3 regions of the Dyadobacter sp. SRI_021 genome follow, and region 3 is predicted to be linked to each of the others. Evidence: riboswitches for the same ligand, from Rfam matches in the RefSeq annotation. Region 3 holds a riboswitch; each other region holds the start of a gene.
What was found. A riboswitch is a leader RNA that binds a small molecule or an ion and turns the genes downstream of it on or off. The one in region 3 is predicted to bind cobalamin.
Positions count from the first base shown of each region.

Region 1 (5,186 bases), on a different contig from region 3:
GCGATCAGTTCGCAGCGGAAATCCATGGTGGGCAGCGGCGACCGCTCCGATAAAATCCGCACCTACAACTACCCCCAAAGCCGCATTACCGACCACCGCATTGGTTACACGGTTTATAATCTCCCTGCTGTAATGGAAGGAGATATCGCCGAGCTGATCGAAAAACTGCGCATCGCTGAGAATGCCGAAAGAATGCAGGAAGGAGAAGCCGTTTAGGAATGTTGTCCTTTAACTTAATGAAGCGAAGTTTCAGGTTTTTCGATAGGTTATCTTAGTTCGATCTCATCCATACTATAAGTCAAAACATCCTCGGAGAAAGTCAGATTGACCACTTCGAGGATGTTTTGTTTTAATTCTTCCATACTATCGCCCTGCGTGCCAATAAATTTGTCGGCAATCAGCAATAGCGCTAAAACCTTGCTCTTCCCTTATAACGTCCAGAACTATTTTGGGCTTTTTCATCTCTTTATAAGGAAGCTGAGTGAGTTACTTACGCCTATTTCGCAGGATACAAAGTGCCGTAAGTCTTCGCTTTATAGCTTTCGAAGTCCTGCTTTTTATGGTAATCCTCTCCGAAAAAGGTAATGATCTGATGGAATTCTTTCGCTTTCAGGTAACCGGCTAGTGGCTGGATCATGTTAAATTGATCGTCCAGAAAAACCGTTGTGGGATAGCTCGGCTGATTATTCGTTAATGCCAATGCGATTTCATGGATGCCGCGACCGCCCTGTTCAAGGTATTTGAACTGCTTGTCGCCCAGTTTGATCGTCCCCTTTTGCTCTGCATCGAGCTTTACGGCGTAATATTTCTTGTTGATATATTCGGTAACGGCTTTGTCTTTAAACGTTTCGCGATCCATCACTTTACACCATCCGCACCAGTCAGTGTAGACGTCGATCAGGATCTTGCGGGGCTCCTTCTGAATTTTGGCATATGCCTCTTCGATGGTCAGCCACTGAATGCCTTCGGCGGCTGCACGCCTTTTACCCGTATCGGCTTTGAAACCGGCAAGGAATACCAGCATTACGGGAAATATTATCAGTATTGACAGGAGTCGTTTCATGGTAATTTTTTAGATTTCTTATCTTAAACAAATCTCTTTCACAAATCATGGCACGGACTGCGCGTCAGGTGCCAAAGCATAATAACATGGAAGCCAGCAAAGTCATCCCAATTTTACGCATTTTTGACGAAACCAAAGCACGGGAATTTTACATCGGCTGGCTCGGCTTCCAAGTCGACTGGGAACACCGGTTTTCCGACGATGCACCGCTCTACATGCAAGTTTCGCGCGGAGGCCTGACGCTCCACCTCTCCGAACACCATGGCGATTGCACACCGGGCGCCAAAGTCTTCATCGAATGCACTGGCGTGCGTGATTTCCACAAGGAACTCAATGAAAAGCAATACAAATACAATCGCCCGGGACTCGAACAGGAGCCATGGAATGCCATTTCGGTAACGGTAGTCGATCCGTTCATGAACCGGCTTGCATTCAATGAGCGGCTTTAAGCTTTCTTAGTTTTTGCCAGAGACACCAGAATGCCTCCTGTAATGATTAGCAACATGCCCGTCAGCATAGAAAGCGTCGGAATCGCCTCTCCCATCAGAAAGCCGATCAGCACCGAAAAAAGAATATTGGAATAACCCACCACAGCGACGCGCCCGGCTTTATCGTAAGTAAATGATTGCGTAAGCATTTTTTGTCCCAAAAGCGCCGTAAACCCTAATGCGAGAAAACCCAGCCATTGCCAGGTATTCTCCGGCCATCTGAATGTACCTATCAGAAAATCCAAATGCTCCATAGGATAATACGTACCGACCAGCATCGACAAAATAGGCATTACAATCCCGCTGAGCATAAATGAAAGGATGATCGCGCGTGTGTCGTACACGACACCAAGCTGGCGGATGGACAAGTAAGAAATGGCCGTCAACAGTGCATTGCCCAAACCTAATGCATTATCCCGCAGCGACGACGAAAGATCGGGCCGGAACACGAACAGAATACCGGTAAAACCAACGAATATAGCCATCCATTCCTTGCCATTCAGTGTTTCTCCGATGAGCAGCCAGGAGAAAAGCGCCAGAAAAATTGGGTAGGTATATTGGTAGGTAGAAGCCCGGCCGAGTCCAAGCGTCTGGATTGCATAAAATAGCATGTACAGCGACAATGTTCCTACTACACCTCTGAAAATAAGCAGTCCCAACTTTCCGCCCTCCTGCCTCAGCGGCCGTTGCCAGATGCTGCTAATGATAAAAACCACCCCAACAATGTTCCTGAAAAAAACCAGCTGTACAATATGGAACTCCCTTCCCAGCCATTTCGAGATCGCCGACGTAAGCGAGAAAAAAAATGCGGCGCCGAGCATAAGGTAAATGCCTTTCAGGGAGGATGCGGTCGGGAAATTTTCAGTAGAAGCGGCCAAAAGCAATCAGAATTTGCTGCAAAGATAGCGGTTATCGTACACAACGGAAAGTCGGGGGAAATACCTACCTTTGCACCCGCCTGGTGCCACAAGCTGCTTCTAGTCAGCGATTAGGCTTAATAGGGAATTCCGCTAGCACCGGAAGCTGTCCCCGCAACTGTAAGTCTGCCAACACGTGCCCGATTCTTCATGCCACTGTCCTGCGACGGGAAGGCTCCGGGTGCGAAAGACGAGCCAGGAGACCTGCCAGAGCATTTTGATCGGACCGTTTTCGGAGGAAAAACAGAAGATCGCCGCCAATCATTGCGATTTAGAGTGTTTAGCGAACGGAGATTTGTGGGTTACTGGATGCTATGGGCAAGTTTTGCACTGGCATTGCCAGTCTGTGCACAAAAAGACTCCATCGCCCTCGATCCTGTAATCGTGAAGGGATTCGTCCCGCAAAAATTCATGAGCGGCCTGAAAATCCAGCGCGTCGACTCCGCTTTGCTCGCGCAGGTACGCTATCAGAATATCGGTGACGTATTATCCGCTTATACCCCGATTGCATTTAAAAATTACGGGCCGGGCCAGCTCAGTACCGCCTCGTTCCGGGGCACCTCCGCCAACCATACCGCCGTTTTGTGGAACGGGCTCAATATCAATGCGCCTACACTTGGACAAACGGACTTTTCCACCATTCCCGTGGCGGGTTTCGACCAGCTTTCGGTTCAGTACGGCTCCGCGGCGAGTGTTGTGGGCTCCGATGCCGTGGGCGGAAGTATTTTGCTTGACAGCCGCGCATCGGCAACGCCGTTTCATGTGTCTGATGGCGGACAATATGATAGCTTCAATAACCATCAGAGCCGAACAGATATCCGCTATCTAGTGCCACTAAACAACCAATGGGCTTTCTCAGGTAAAACGGCACTTTACTATGGCAGGATGAACAACGATTACCCCAAACCAACCCGGAACACTTACGCACTCTTGCCTACCGAAACTTTTCAAAAAGGCATTGTACAGGACCTGTTTCTCCACGGACAAAACAACCAGGAAATTTCCGCACACATCTGGCTCACCGACAATAAACTGACGCTGACGCCCGACGATATCCAAGGTCGTGAAATGACCCGTACTACGGCCTATCGTACGATGTTCCGCTATCAGGTCCGGACGCTCACGCTACGCACCGCCTGGGTACGCGACATCATAGATTATGCCAAAGGTGACCTCTCCCACCCCGACCATTCAATAACGGATAAGTTCGCTTCGAGAATAGAAAAGGATTTTCTTCTAAATCTTGGCAACAATATCAATCCTATTCGCCTCAAAACCGGAGGAGAATGGACGCATTATCGTTCACGCGTGCCCGGATACGCGCTCTCGCCCGCGAGCGAGAACCGCACGGACTTCTTCCTGCTCACCCGCTGGCAACCGACAGCGCGGATTACTACTTCCATTAACCTTAGGCAGGGCCTCGTTACGGGTTTCAATCCACCGTTCACACCGTCGGTTGGTGTGGAATATAGTTTCATTCAGAAAACGCTTTACAACCTTACCTTGAAAGGCTCCTATGGCCGCAGCTACCGGGTGCCCACTTTGAATGAACGCTACTGGAAGGACCTCGGTAACCCGAACGTTCGTCCGGAAACGGGTTGGAATAAGGAAATCGGCCTTGAACAGACATTTAAAGCGGCTTTCGGCGGCACGCTAAGAACCACCGCAACTTTTTACCATAACCGAATTAAAGACTGGACTTACTGGAATCCATCGAGAAGCTACCGGGTCGAAAATCTGCAACAGGTGCTAGCGCGGGGAATTGAATTGCAACTGGGCTATCAGCGACAAACCGGTTTCTGGCGAACAGGACTGGACGCGGGTTATGCATTCAACAAAAGCAGCCAGGAGAAGGCCTACGACAATTACTCGCAGGATATTGTAGGCAAACAATTGGTATTTGTACCTGAACATACGGTTAATGCAAATGCATTCGTGCAGTTCAAGTCCACGAAGCTTACGGGACAGTTGCAGGCGGCCAGCAAGCGCTATACAACCTTCGACAATTCACAGTTTCTGGACGGTTATGGCCTGGTAAACCTGCTGGCCGAAACGAGCTTTACCTTTTACAAATTCAAGCTCATTTTACAGGGGCAAGTCCGCAACCTCACCGACACGTTTTATTTAAATGTCAGAAATAATGCGATGCCGGGAAGAAGTTTTGCATTAAGTTTAACCTTTAGTTACGATTCTCAATAAATCAATGAAAATGAAAAGACAGTTAGCCAGTTCATTAGCAGTAGCTTTTTCAACCCTCGCGGTATGGTCCTGTAATCAAAGCGACCCGGCTCCGAAGGGAGACTATGTGAGCGGTGTTTTTGTAATGAATGAGGGTAATTTCTCCCAGAATAACGGTGCTATTTCCTACTTCGCGCGGGAAAACAACACGGCAACCGCCGATATTTTCGCAGTGGCAAACGGAACGGCATTGAAGGGCGGCGTGCAGGATTATACTGCTTCCGAAGAGCAAGGTATTATTCTTGTCGATAATATGTCTGCCGGCCAGGATAAAGTCCAGTTCGTACAACGGTACACTTTCAAGGATGAAGGTACCATTGGTGCACCGGATATAGAGAATCCTCGCGAAGTGGTTATCGCAGGCCGAAAAGCTTATGTTTCGTGCTGGGGAACGGACGTCAGCAAATATTCGACCGGCTATATTGCGGTTATTGACCTGACCACCAAAAAGGTTACCAAAAAAATCAACATAGCCGATGG
Region 1 covers NZ_JBYCZM010000007.1:311,991-317,176, reverse strand. The annotation lists gene prfA (peptide chain release factor 1) at 1-216, shown strand, start outside; gene AC2YIT_RS22825 (thioredoxin family protein) at 497-1,063, opposite strand; gene AC2YIT_RS22820 (glyoxalase superfamily protein) at 1,150-1,512, shown strand; gene AC2YIT_RS22815 (DMT family transporter) at 1,509-2,429, opposite strand; cobalamin riboswitch at 2,494-2,694, shown strand; gene AC2YIT_RS22810 (TonB-dependent receptor plug domain-containing protein) at 2,745-4,667, shown strand; gene AC2YIT_RS22805 (DUF5074 domain-containing protein) at 4,678-5,186, shown strand, end outside.
Region 1: another riboswitch for cobalamin. It lies ahead of AC2YIT_RS22810 (TonB-dependent receptor plug domain-containing protein); the one in region 3 lies ahead of AC2YIT_RS31195 (TonB-dependent siderophore receptor).

Region 2 (5,186 bases), on a different contig from region 3:
CGATCGTGATCACGTCGGCATCCATGGCAGCAATGGAATCGATAATATCGTTAAACTCCGAGTAGCACATGTGCGTGTGGATCTGCGTCTGATCGGCTACTCCCGCGGCGCTCAGGCGGAATGCGTCCACCGCCCATTTCAGATAGTTTTGCCAGGCATGTTTCCGCAATGGCAGGCCTTCGCGGATCGCCGGTTCGTCGATTTGAATCACTTTAATACCTGCCTTTTCCAAATCCACTACTTCGTCGCGTATGGCGAGCGCAATCTGGAATGTGGTATCCTTCCTCGGCTGGTCATCCCGCACAAACGACCATTGCAGGATCGTTACCGGGCCGGTGAGCATGCCTTTGACCAGCTTTTCGGAGTTAGCTTGTGCAAATGCGGACCATTTCACCGTCATAGGCTGTTCTCTTTCCACATCGCCATAAATGATCGGCGGCTTCACACACCGGCTGCCGTAGCTCTGCACCCAACCATTTTGGGTAAATACAAAACCTGAAAGCTGCTCGCCGAAATACTCCACCATATCGTTCCGCTCGAATTCGCCGTGTACCAGCACATCGATCCCAAGCTCCTCCTGCCAGCGCAGCGAATCCACGATTTCCGCCCGAATGCGGGTTTCATACTCGTCCGCCGTCAATGCACCTTTTTTGAACTGCGCCCGGAGCTGCCTTACCTCATCCGTCTGCGGAAACGAGCCGATGGTTGTCGACGGGAACAATGGCAATTTCAGCTTTTCCAACTGAATGGCCTGCCGGGTACCAAATGCATTCTGCCGGTCGAAATCCCCTTCGCGCACTTCGCTAACCCGTGCTTTAACGGCCGGCTTGTGGATCAATACGGAAGTAAGGCGGCTTTCAATCGCCTTTTGATTGTCCAGAAATGCGCTATCATTCGCATAGTCTGCCGCTGCAAGCCTTGCCAATGTAGTCACCTCATTCAGTTTCTGTTTTGCAAACGCCAGCCAGTTTTTAATCTCCGCTGTCAGTACTGCCTCATTCTTCTCCAAATCCAGATCATAAGGACTATGCAGCAACGACGACGACGGTGCCACCAAAATCCGCTCGTCTCCCAGGACATTTACAGCTGTTTGAATCCATTCTAACGATTTTTGATAATCGTTTTTCCAGATATTCCGGCCGTCGACAACGCCCAGCGAGAGCTTTTTGGTGGAAGAGACAAATGCTTCGTCGGCAAGGATCTGTGGTAACGTCTCCGCACCGCGTGTCAGGTCTAAATGCAATGCATCCACCGGTAATGCAGTCGCAATTGCCAGATTATCGTCTAGCGGCCCGAAATAGGTTGTTACCAGAATGCGCAGCTTCGGAAGCGCCTCTCTGATCTGATTGTAAGCGCTTAGAAATGCGAGCTTTTCCTTTTCATTCAAATCCAATACTAATGCCGGCTCATCGAGCTGCACCCATTCGGCACCTCTTGCAGCAAGTTCTTTTAATATGGATATATAAACAGGTAAAAGGCTGTCCAGTAGGTCAATGCGATCGAAGCCACTTTCCTTTTCTTTACCCAAAAGCAAATAGGTAACCGGCCCCAGCAGTACCGGTTTGGTATGAATGCCTTTTTGCAATGCATCTTCAAATTCCAGCAAAACCTTCTCCGAATACCGCTTGAATTTCTGGTCCTTCACAAACTCGGGAACGAGGTAGTGGTAGTTGGTATCAAACCATTTCGTCATCTCCATCGCATTGATATCCAGCCCGTTCTTCTGGTAACCGCGGGCCATTGCGAAATAGAGGTCGAGCTCTTTGTTCGATTTCCCGTCGACCAACTGGTGGTAACGCTCGGGAATGGCGCCTACCATCAGCGAGGTATCGAGAACATGGTCGTAAAGCGAAAAATCATTGGAAGGAATGAGGCCGATGCCTGCAATCTGCTGCGTTTCCCAGTTCTGGTGGCGGATCTTCCGGGCGACTTTCTGCAATGCATCGCGATCGATCGTTCCTCCCCAGAATTGTTCGTTGGCTTTTTTGAGCTCGCGGAGGCTTCCCACGCGCGGGTAGCCAAGGTTGTGTGACAACATACTTTTTGTGTTTAAAGAGTTAATAAAACCCTGTGAAAACACCCTCCCATCCCGACAAAACGCCTGTTGCGGACGGTCGCCGGTACTTCATTCCATCGCGGCAACACGTAGCTACCCTGCGAAACGAACAGATACAGTTTCCCCAAAACAGCCGGGTAGCCTGTGATACTGCAATAAAATGTGGTAAATCAATGCTTGACTACTCCCCACCCGTGAGGGAAAAGCCATTGAGGATGACGGCAAGTCTCCTGGCTTGTATCATTTTTACCGCCCTTCTCGCGCGCCGGGGCGCTGCAATGGGACGCGAGGGTAAAAATTGGCCCTGAATGCTCAGAGCGGATACTTACAGTAGCACGACTGCCCGTGAATTGCACACGGTTCCTTTTTTGTTTTGCTATGTTTTGGCTGAGGGATCCAAAAGCAAAAACCATCACCCCGATTGACGGGCGTTCACAAAGAACTGCGTCAAATTTAGGCGGAAGGCGCATTCGGCCGTAAATGGTCGGCCAATTTCAGTGAAGTGAGTAGAAATTAGCCTTTCGGCAGGATAAAATATCTTATTTGGAGTAAAATAAATGGCGATAAAAGTGATTTCGTATTAGCTAAAAAATCGTCCCGGCCGCATCCGCATCCAGTATAAACTCTGCATTCAAATGATTCTGCAAAACCGTCGCCGGGAAATCCTTTGAAACGGGGAATGCGAGGGCGCGCTGGATTATGGGGGCTTTCGCACGGCTAGAAGCAAGGAGGATCGCAGCGCGTGCTTCGAGAATGTGCCGGATACCGACGGTAATCCCCCGAGTGAGCGTCGTGGGCTGTTTGAAATACTTCTGACCTACTTCAACGGTGACCGTATCAAGCTCAGAAATATGGGCGTAAGTATCCCAGGAGGTACCTGGCTCGTTGAGGGCGAGGTGGCCGTTCATGCCTACGCCCAATATAATAAGGTCGAGACCACCCAGGCTTTCCACGACTTTGTTGATGCGGTCGCATTCGGCTTGCGGATCGAAGGCCTTGCCGTCGAAAAAGACAATCTGGTCGGGACGGAGGCCGACGGGTTTCAGAAAATCGCGGTCGAGGAGGTCACGACAACTGCCGTCGTCGCCGGAACCAAGGCCTATCCATTCGTCGAGGCCGATGAAAATGCATTGGGAGAAATCGACGCGGCCATTCTGGTTGGCCGCTACCAACGCATCGAACATTCCCTTGGGGCTACTGCCGGATGGGAAGCAAATAACCGACGTAGGTTTGTGGTTTATGAGGTCGATCACGCGCTCAGCCGCGGCGGAACTCATAAGCGCGTAGTCGGGATAAACGCTGATTTTGGGTGTCATGAAAAGTGGGGTTCAGGTTCTCGGTGTGTCAATCTAAACATTCTTTTTTCAGAGCTGAACATTTATCCATAAAAAACTCCAGAAACTGCAAGTCCAGGCCTAACTTTACCGCACATTGTTCAATTACATTATCATTCTACTTCAAAAATGGAATACCGTATAGAAAAAGACACGATGGGCGAAGTGCAGGTCCCTGCGCATGTATACTGGGGCGCCCAGACGCAACGCTCGATCCAGAACTTTCCTATCGCACAGGATATCAATAAAATGCCGAAGGAGATTATCAAGGCCTTCGCATACCTGAAAAAAGCTGCCGCTATCACCAACTTCGAAGCCGGCATACTTCCTCAGGAAAAAAGCGAGCTCATCGGCAAAGTTTGCGACGAGATCCTTACCGGCCAGCTCGACGACCAGTTTCCGCTGGTGGTGTGGCAAACCGGTTCCGGAACGCAGTCGAACATGAACTGCAACGAGGTGATCGCCTACCGCGGGCACGTACTGCAAGGCGGTGATTTGGCTGACAAAACGAAGTTTTTGCACCCGAATGACGATGTCAACAAGTCTCAATCGTCAAACGACACCTACCCTACCGCAATGCACATTGCGGCCTACAAAATCCTGGTGGACGTAACGATCCCGGGCATTACCAGGCTGCGTGACACGCTGAAAGCGAAATCCGAAGCATTTAAGAATGTAGTTAAAATCGGTCGTACGCACTTTATGGACGCTACACCGCTAACTCTGGGCCAGGAATTTTCGGGCTACGTTTCGCAGCTCGACCATGGTTTGAGAGCTATTAACAACACATTGGCGCACCTTTCGGAACTCGCATTGGGTGGTACCGCGGTAGGAACGGGGATTAACACGCCTCCGGGCTACTCCGAAAACGTAGCGCGTCACATCGCAGCATTGACAGGCCTGCCATTTGTTACTGCTGAAAACAAATTTGAGGCATTAGCGGCACACGACGCGATCGTAGAAGCGCACGGTGCATTGAAAACCGTTGCTGTAAGCCTGATGAAGATCGGGAATGATATTCGTATGCTGTCGTCGGGCCCGCGTTCGGGTATCGGCGAGATACATATTCCTGATAATGAACCAGGAAGCTCTATTATGCCGGGTAAAGTAAACCCAACCCAATGCGAAGCCATGACCATGGTGGCAGCACAAGTTATGGGTAACGACGTGGCGATCAGCATCGGTGGTTCCAATGGGCATTTCGAGCTGAACGTTTTCAAACCATTGATGGCTTACAACTTCCTGCATTCTGCCCGTTTGATTGGCGATGTGTGTGTTTCGTTCAACGATAACTGCGCGGTGGGTATCGAGCCTTTGCATGAGAATATCAAGAAGCACGTGAACAACTCGCTGATGCTGGTAACTGCTCTGAATACTAAAATCGGGTATTACAAGGCCGCCGAAATCGCGCAGACCGCTCATAAAAACGGCTCTACACTGAAAGAAACGGCCGTGGCATTGGGTTACCTCACGCCGGAAGAGTTCGACGCATGGGTAAAACCGGAAGACATGGTGGGCGAGATCAAGTAATTGGACCGACCCCAAAAGTAATGTCTGCGAATGCCCTGCCGAAATGTGGGGCATTTGCATTTAGACCTTTCAAAATCATGAATATCAAAGAAGAATTGCTGGCCGACCCTTACCAGTCGAAGCGGAAAGCAACGGAAGTGGCCAGGTACGCCTGTACTTCAGAAGATGCATTCAGGCACCTGATGCATTGCTTCGAATCCGACGAGTACCGCCTCGCGCAACGCGCCGCATACAGCGTGAGCATCGCCACGCGCGAGCGCCCGGAG
Region 2 covers NZ_JBYCZM010000001.1:737,538-742,723, forward strand. The annotation lists gene metE (5-methyltetrahydropteroyltriglutamate--homocysteine S-methyltransferase) at 1-2,038, opposite strand, end outside; cobalamin riboswitch at 2,260-2,485, opposite strand; gene AC2YIT_RS02945 (6-phosphogluconolactonase) at 2,641-3,372, opposite strand; gene fumC (class II fumarate hydratase) at 3,520-4,920, shown strand; gene AC2YIT_RS02955 (hypothetical protein) at 4,998-5,186, shown strand, end outside.
Region 2: another riboswitch for cobalamin. It lies ahead of metE (5-methyltetrahydropteroyltriglutamate--homocysteine S-methyltransferase); the one in region 3 lies ahead of AC2YIT_RS31195 (TonB-dependent siderophore receptor).

Region 3 (5,186 bases):
CGCTATGATGGACTGGATGCACCATTACAAAGCGGATACATTGGCGAAACTAGAAGACAATGCTGCCAAGGAATATGTGGATGATCAGACAACCCGAATTTTGGTCGTTCAGCGGAAGCTTAAAAAGAGTATCTCCAGCGCGGAAGCGTATCTGGCAGAACGTAAATCAATGTGATGGCTGCTGCTGTGGACGAGGCTCAAACTCACAAAGAATATGCGTAAAGTATTTTTAGCATTTGTATTGTTGATGGCAGTATCATCAGTTCAAGCACAGCAAAAGCACGAGATAAAAATCCCGGCAGACGTAGAAAAGCTGCTTAGCAAATACACTTGCCTGGCTTGCCACAAAGCGGGTCAGCGGCTTGTTGGCCCCGCTTACTTAGATGTCTCAAAGAAGAAGTATACCAACGCGCAGGTTGTCGAGCTGATCTACAATCCCAAACCTGCAAACTGGCCGGGATATCCGCCTATGGCCCCGATGAAACAGGTTCCTAGGGAAGATGCGCTCAAAATCGCCGCTTGGATCAATTCCATCGCCAAGAAGCACGGTTGAAAAGGGCAAAGTAAAGAAGACAGTAAAATACATAAAGCATGGAGGTGGTTGCCTTCATGCTTTTTTGACGAAAATTGCAGGGTATTTTCAACATTAACCTTTGGGATAGCTCTGAAACTAAAGCGAAACTCCCCTAATCATGGCATACCAGACTCTTTTTTAGCGAGTTCTTCCTATCTTCCTATATCTTTGTGGCCTCAAAAAGTTCTTTACTTTCATTTTCCATCGGGAAAGGTTTTGCTTATCAGCAGATTAATAGGGAATCGTGTGTGAATCACGAACTGTCGCGCAACTGTTAGTAACACTTAAAGTTTATATCGGTGTATATCCACTGTTCAATTCGGATGGGAAGGATGGTATAAATGTTACAAGTCAGGAGACCTGCCTTTCACGTTGACGACGCTTTCGCGGAATAGAGCATGTCGGTCTGGATCTGTTATGTCTGATGGTTTTGGTATCACAAACCAATGCGCCCCTGCGTGATCGTTCCCCTTTGTTCCAAAAAAAGCTTCTTGAAATATTGCAAAGAGCTTTTAACTCATCTAACCATAGTTAAAAGTATGCAAACAACTACATTCTGCTGCTCGCGAACCAACAGCAGGGAGGCGAAAAAAACATTTACCTTATTGCTGTCATTCGCGCTATTACTTAGCTCAATTGCCAGTCTGGGTGCCGGGCCAGGCAGGGTTACAGGCTCGATCCAAAGTGAAAAGGGCGATGCCATTGCCGGGATCAGCGTGCGGTTGGAAGGAACCAGCTATGCGGCCGTAACCGACGCGGACGGCCGGTTTGACATTAAAAACGTCCAGGCAGGAAGCTACACGCTCGTTGCCACCGGCGTGGGCCATGACGCAAAAAAGGACAATATCGTTCTCAAAGATGGTCAGGCGCTGGAATTGAATTACAAAATTAACACCGCCACCAACGAGCTATCCGAAGTCGTGATCAGTACTGTCCGTCGGCAGGCCTATTCAGCCATCAACAAAATCGATGTTCCACTCCGGGATATGCCCATCACCACTTCCACGGTATCGGTCAAAACGATCGAGCAGCGCGGTATCGACGATTTGGGCGAGGCCATGAAAAATACGACCGGCGTGCGGGCCAACAACACTTATGGCGGTTTTCAGCACTTTACGATCCGCGGTTTTTCCAACTTCGTCCTGCTCGTGGACGGTGTCCGTGACGAGCGCCACAACATCTCGACCAGCGCGCCGAACACCAATCTTGCCAATGTCGAATCGATTGAAGTGTTGAAGGGGCCAGCCTCGGTGCTGTTTGGCCATTCGGCGTTAGGCGGGATCATCAATATTGTGAGAAAAAGACCGACTGCGGGCTTTAAGGCAGACTTTTCGGCCAGCTATGGCACATTTAACACACGGCGCATCCGCGCAGGCGCAGGCGGTGCGATCACTGATAAGCTGCGATATCGTGTAGATTTCGGGATGTCAGACACCGACGGATACCGTCATTCAGGCTCTAATACTAACAATGGATACCTTGCCTTGGAATACACACCAACTGATAGAGATCAGTTGTATCTGACCATCGGCGCGAACAAAGACATTTACGACACCGACGCGGGCATTCCGATGCTGGAAGGAAGCAAAGTAGCCCCGGGGATGGATGTAAATACCCGCTACAATGATCCACAGGATTTTCTCAAACATACCCGCTATGATTTTCAGCTGAAATACACGCGGCAGTTGGCGAGTAACCTCAAACTTTCGAACCAGCTTTCGTACTATGACGATAATATCAATTATTTCTCAACGGAAGAGCTCAGCTTCAACCCAGGCATGGATTCGTTGCAGCGGTCGTTTCCTTTCTATTTCAACCACCTCACCAAGCCCTGGCAAAACCAGTTGGAACTGATCTGGGATTTTAATACCGCTTCCATTGAGCATAAGTTGCTGGCAGGTTATTCGGTAAGCATTCTGGATCGCAAGACGTACAATGGAGACGTATTCGGCCCGGCGCTTAACGCGACTATTGCCATCAAGAATCCGGTCCTGAATCAGGGATACCTGACGCATAACGATTTGAATTACCGGGCAACGATGGAGAACGTGCATGGTATTTATATACAGGACTTTATCCGGTTCTCTGATAAATTGAAAGGACTTGCGGGACTGCGTTACGATATTTTCAACGGCACCTATTATACCGATAAGGTGGACGATAATCGCAACGTGACTGAGCACGGCACTGAATCTACGATATCCAAGTCGGCATTGACTTACCGCCTGGGTCTGGTTTACCAGCCCATTGAGCCGTTATCGGTATATGGTTCTTATTCAACGTATTTCAAACCTTCGCGCAGGGTAGCTCCGAACGGCGAAACCTTCAACCCGGAAACCGGATTCCAGGGTGAGGTCGGCAGCAGGTTTGAGCTCTCTGGTAAATGGGCTACGAACCTATCATTCTACTACATGCGGAAAAACAACCAGCTCGAAGCTCTTCCCGGAGGTATTTACAAACGCATTGGCTCAGCTGAGTCCAAGGGTTTCGAACTGGAAGTAAATGGCAACCTGCTGCCAGGACTGGACGTGACGGCTGGCTACACTTTCTCCAACGCAAAAATCCTTCCTTTTCCATCCGGTGAAACTAATGCAGTAGCGGGTAAAACCGTTGCATTTGCGCCGAAGAATTTGGTGAATGCGTGGATTAATTACGAAGTACAAAATGGTGCCGCGAAAGGTCTTAGCCTTAGCGCTGGCACTAATTATATGGACGAAACCTTTACGAACAGCTCCAACAGTTATGTGCTGCCAGCTTACACCGTTTTTGATGCGGCATTGGGTTACCGGGTAGGGCGTGTCGGAGTGCGGCTGAACGTGAATAACCTTTTGAGCCAGAAGTACTTCGCCAACGCGATTTTTGCGAACCAGTTTTCGCCGGGAGCGACCAGAAACTTCCTTGTTACGGTACGGTACAGCCTTTAAACCATGAAACTGACTGTTAAACTGTTTCTGCTGGTCCATCGTTACCTTGGTTTTGCGCTTAGCCTACTTTTTGTGATGTGGTTCCTGTCCGGCTTTGCGATGATGTATGTCCGCTACCCGACGATGCGTCAGCACGAAAAATTGCAGAATCTGCCGCCGTTGGATTTGCGAACCTGCAAGTTGAATTTAAATGAAGCTTTAACAGTGGCTGGTGTCGGCGACACGATGCGGTCGGTCCGGTTGGGTATGATGCTCAACCGGCCGGTTTACCGCCTGACGACAACCAGGGGTGAATACAAAGCCGTATTTGCCGACAACGGCGAGCTTTTTGCCGGTACGGATTCAGTGCTGGCAGTCAGGCTCGCGAGTAGTTTTGGGAAACCAGGAAATGTAAGCGAAGTCCAGGTACTCACCGAGATTGACCAATGGATGGCCGCCGCCAGGTCGCAGGGATATACGACGCCAGTATATCGCATTCAGATGACGGGCGACGCAGGCACATATATGTACGTTTCTACGCACACGGGCGAGGTCGTACAGCGGGTCAATGCCCTACAGCGTTTCCTTGCCTGGTTTGGCCCAATCCCACATTGGATTTATCCCACCGTACTGTTGCGCAACCGTCCACTGTGGAACGATATCATTATTTGGACTTCTTCGTTAGGCACGATCATGTGCATAGCCGGTATTGTCATGGGATTTGTACGGTACAGGCGCAGGGATAAGTCTTCGCTCTCATTCAGTCCGTACAAAAAGCGCTGGTTTCGCTGGCACCATTATACCGGCTTCGTTTTTGGAATTTTCGCCTTCACCTGGGTTTTCAGTGGCCTGCTCTCGATGACGCCCTGGGACTAGGCCCCATTTACCAGGCTCAGCATAGAGGAAACTGCGCAATGGGCGGGTGGCGTGATGAAGCCAGAGCTGTTCAAGTTGTCACCACCGCAGGCGGTTACGCTGCTGAACCGGGACATTTCAGTTAAAGAAATTCACTTTACGCAAGTAGACGGAAAACCATACTATCTGGCTTATCAGGATGACAATCATACGCGCATGATGTCCGCTAACGGGGATCCCGCAAAGCCATTTGAAAAATTTAATTATCAACCATTCCTATCGATGGTGCAGCGGCTTAATCCGGGTATAGTTGTGTTAGAAAGCACTTTGTTGAACGAGTATGACAACTACTACTATTCTCGCCACGATGAAAAGCACCTGCCGGTTCTAAGGGTGAAAATGCAGACGCCGCAGCAGACCTGGTATTATGTCGATTTAAAAACAGGGCAGGTGGCGCTAAAACATGAGAAACTGAGTCGACTTGAAAGATGGCTTTACCATGGTCTGCATAGTTTTGATTTCAAATGGCTTTTTTACAAGCGCCCACTGTGGGATATACTCGTCGGGATGTTGATGATCGGAGGAATGAGCGTGAGTTGCACTGGTCTGGTGCTTACCTGGAAGTGGGCAAGGCGAAGGCTGAAGTATCGAAGTGAGGAAAGTGTCACCTTGGGTGAAAAGAAAATTTGAACAGATAGGCCAACCTTTTGTAGACTTTATACCAACGTCTTCACCTACTACCCAATAAATTTTGGTGAATGTGATTGAGCGATAGTTTTTACTAACTTTAAGTAACAATCAGTGTTTTCACTGAAAGAGGATGTATTACACAAAGCAGCGGGGCTTCCCTGCTG
Region 3 covers NZ_JBYCZM010000020.1:12,241-17,426, forward strand. The annotation lists gene AC2YIT_RS31185 (hypothetical protein) at 1-175, shown strand, start outside; gene AC2YIT_RS31190 (c-type cytochrome) at 215-553, shown strand; cobalamin riboswitch at 769-956, shown strand; gene AC2YIT_RS31195 (TonB-dependent siderophore receptor) at 1,114-3,498, shown strand; gene AC2YIT_RS31200 (PepSY domain-containing protein) at 3,502-4,353, shown strand; gene AC2YIT_RS31205 (hypothetical protein) at 4,408-5,022, shown strand.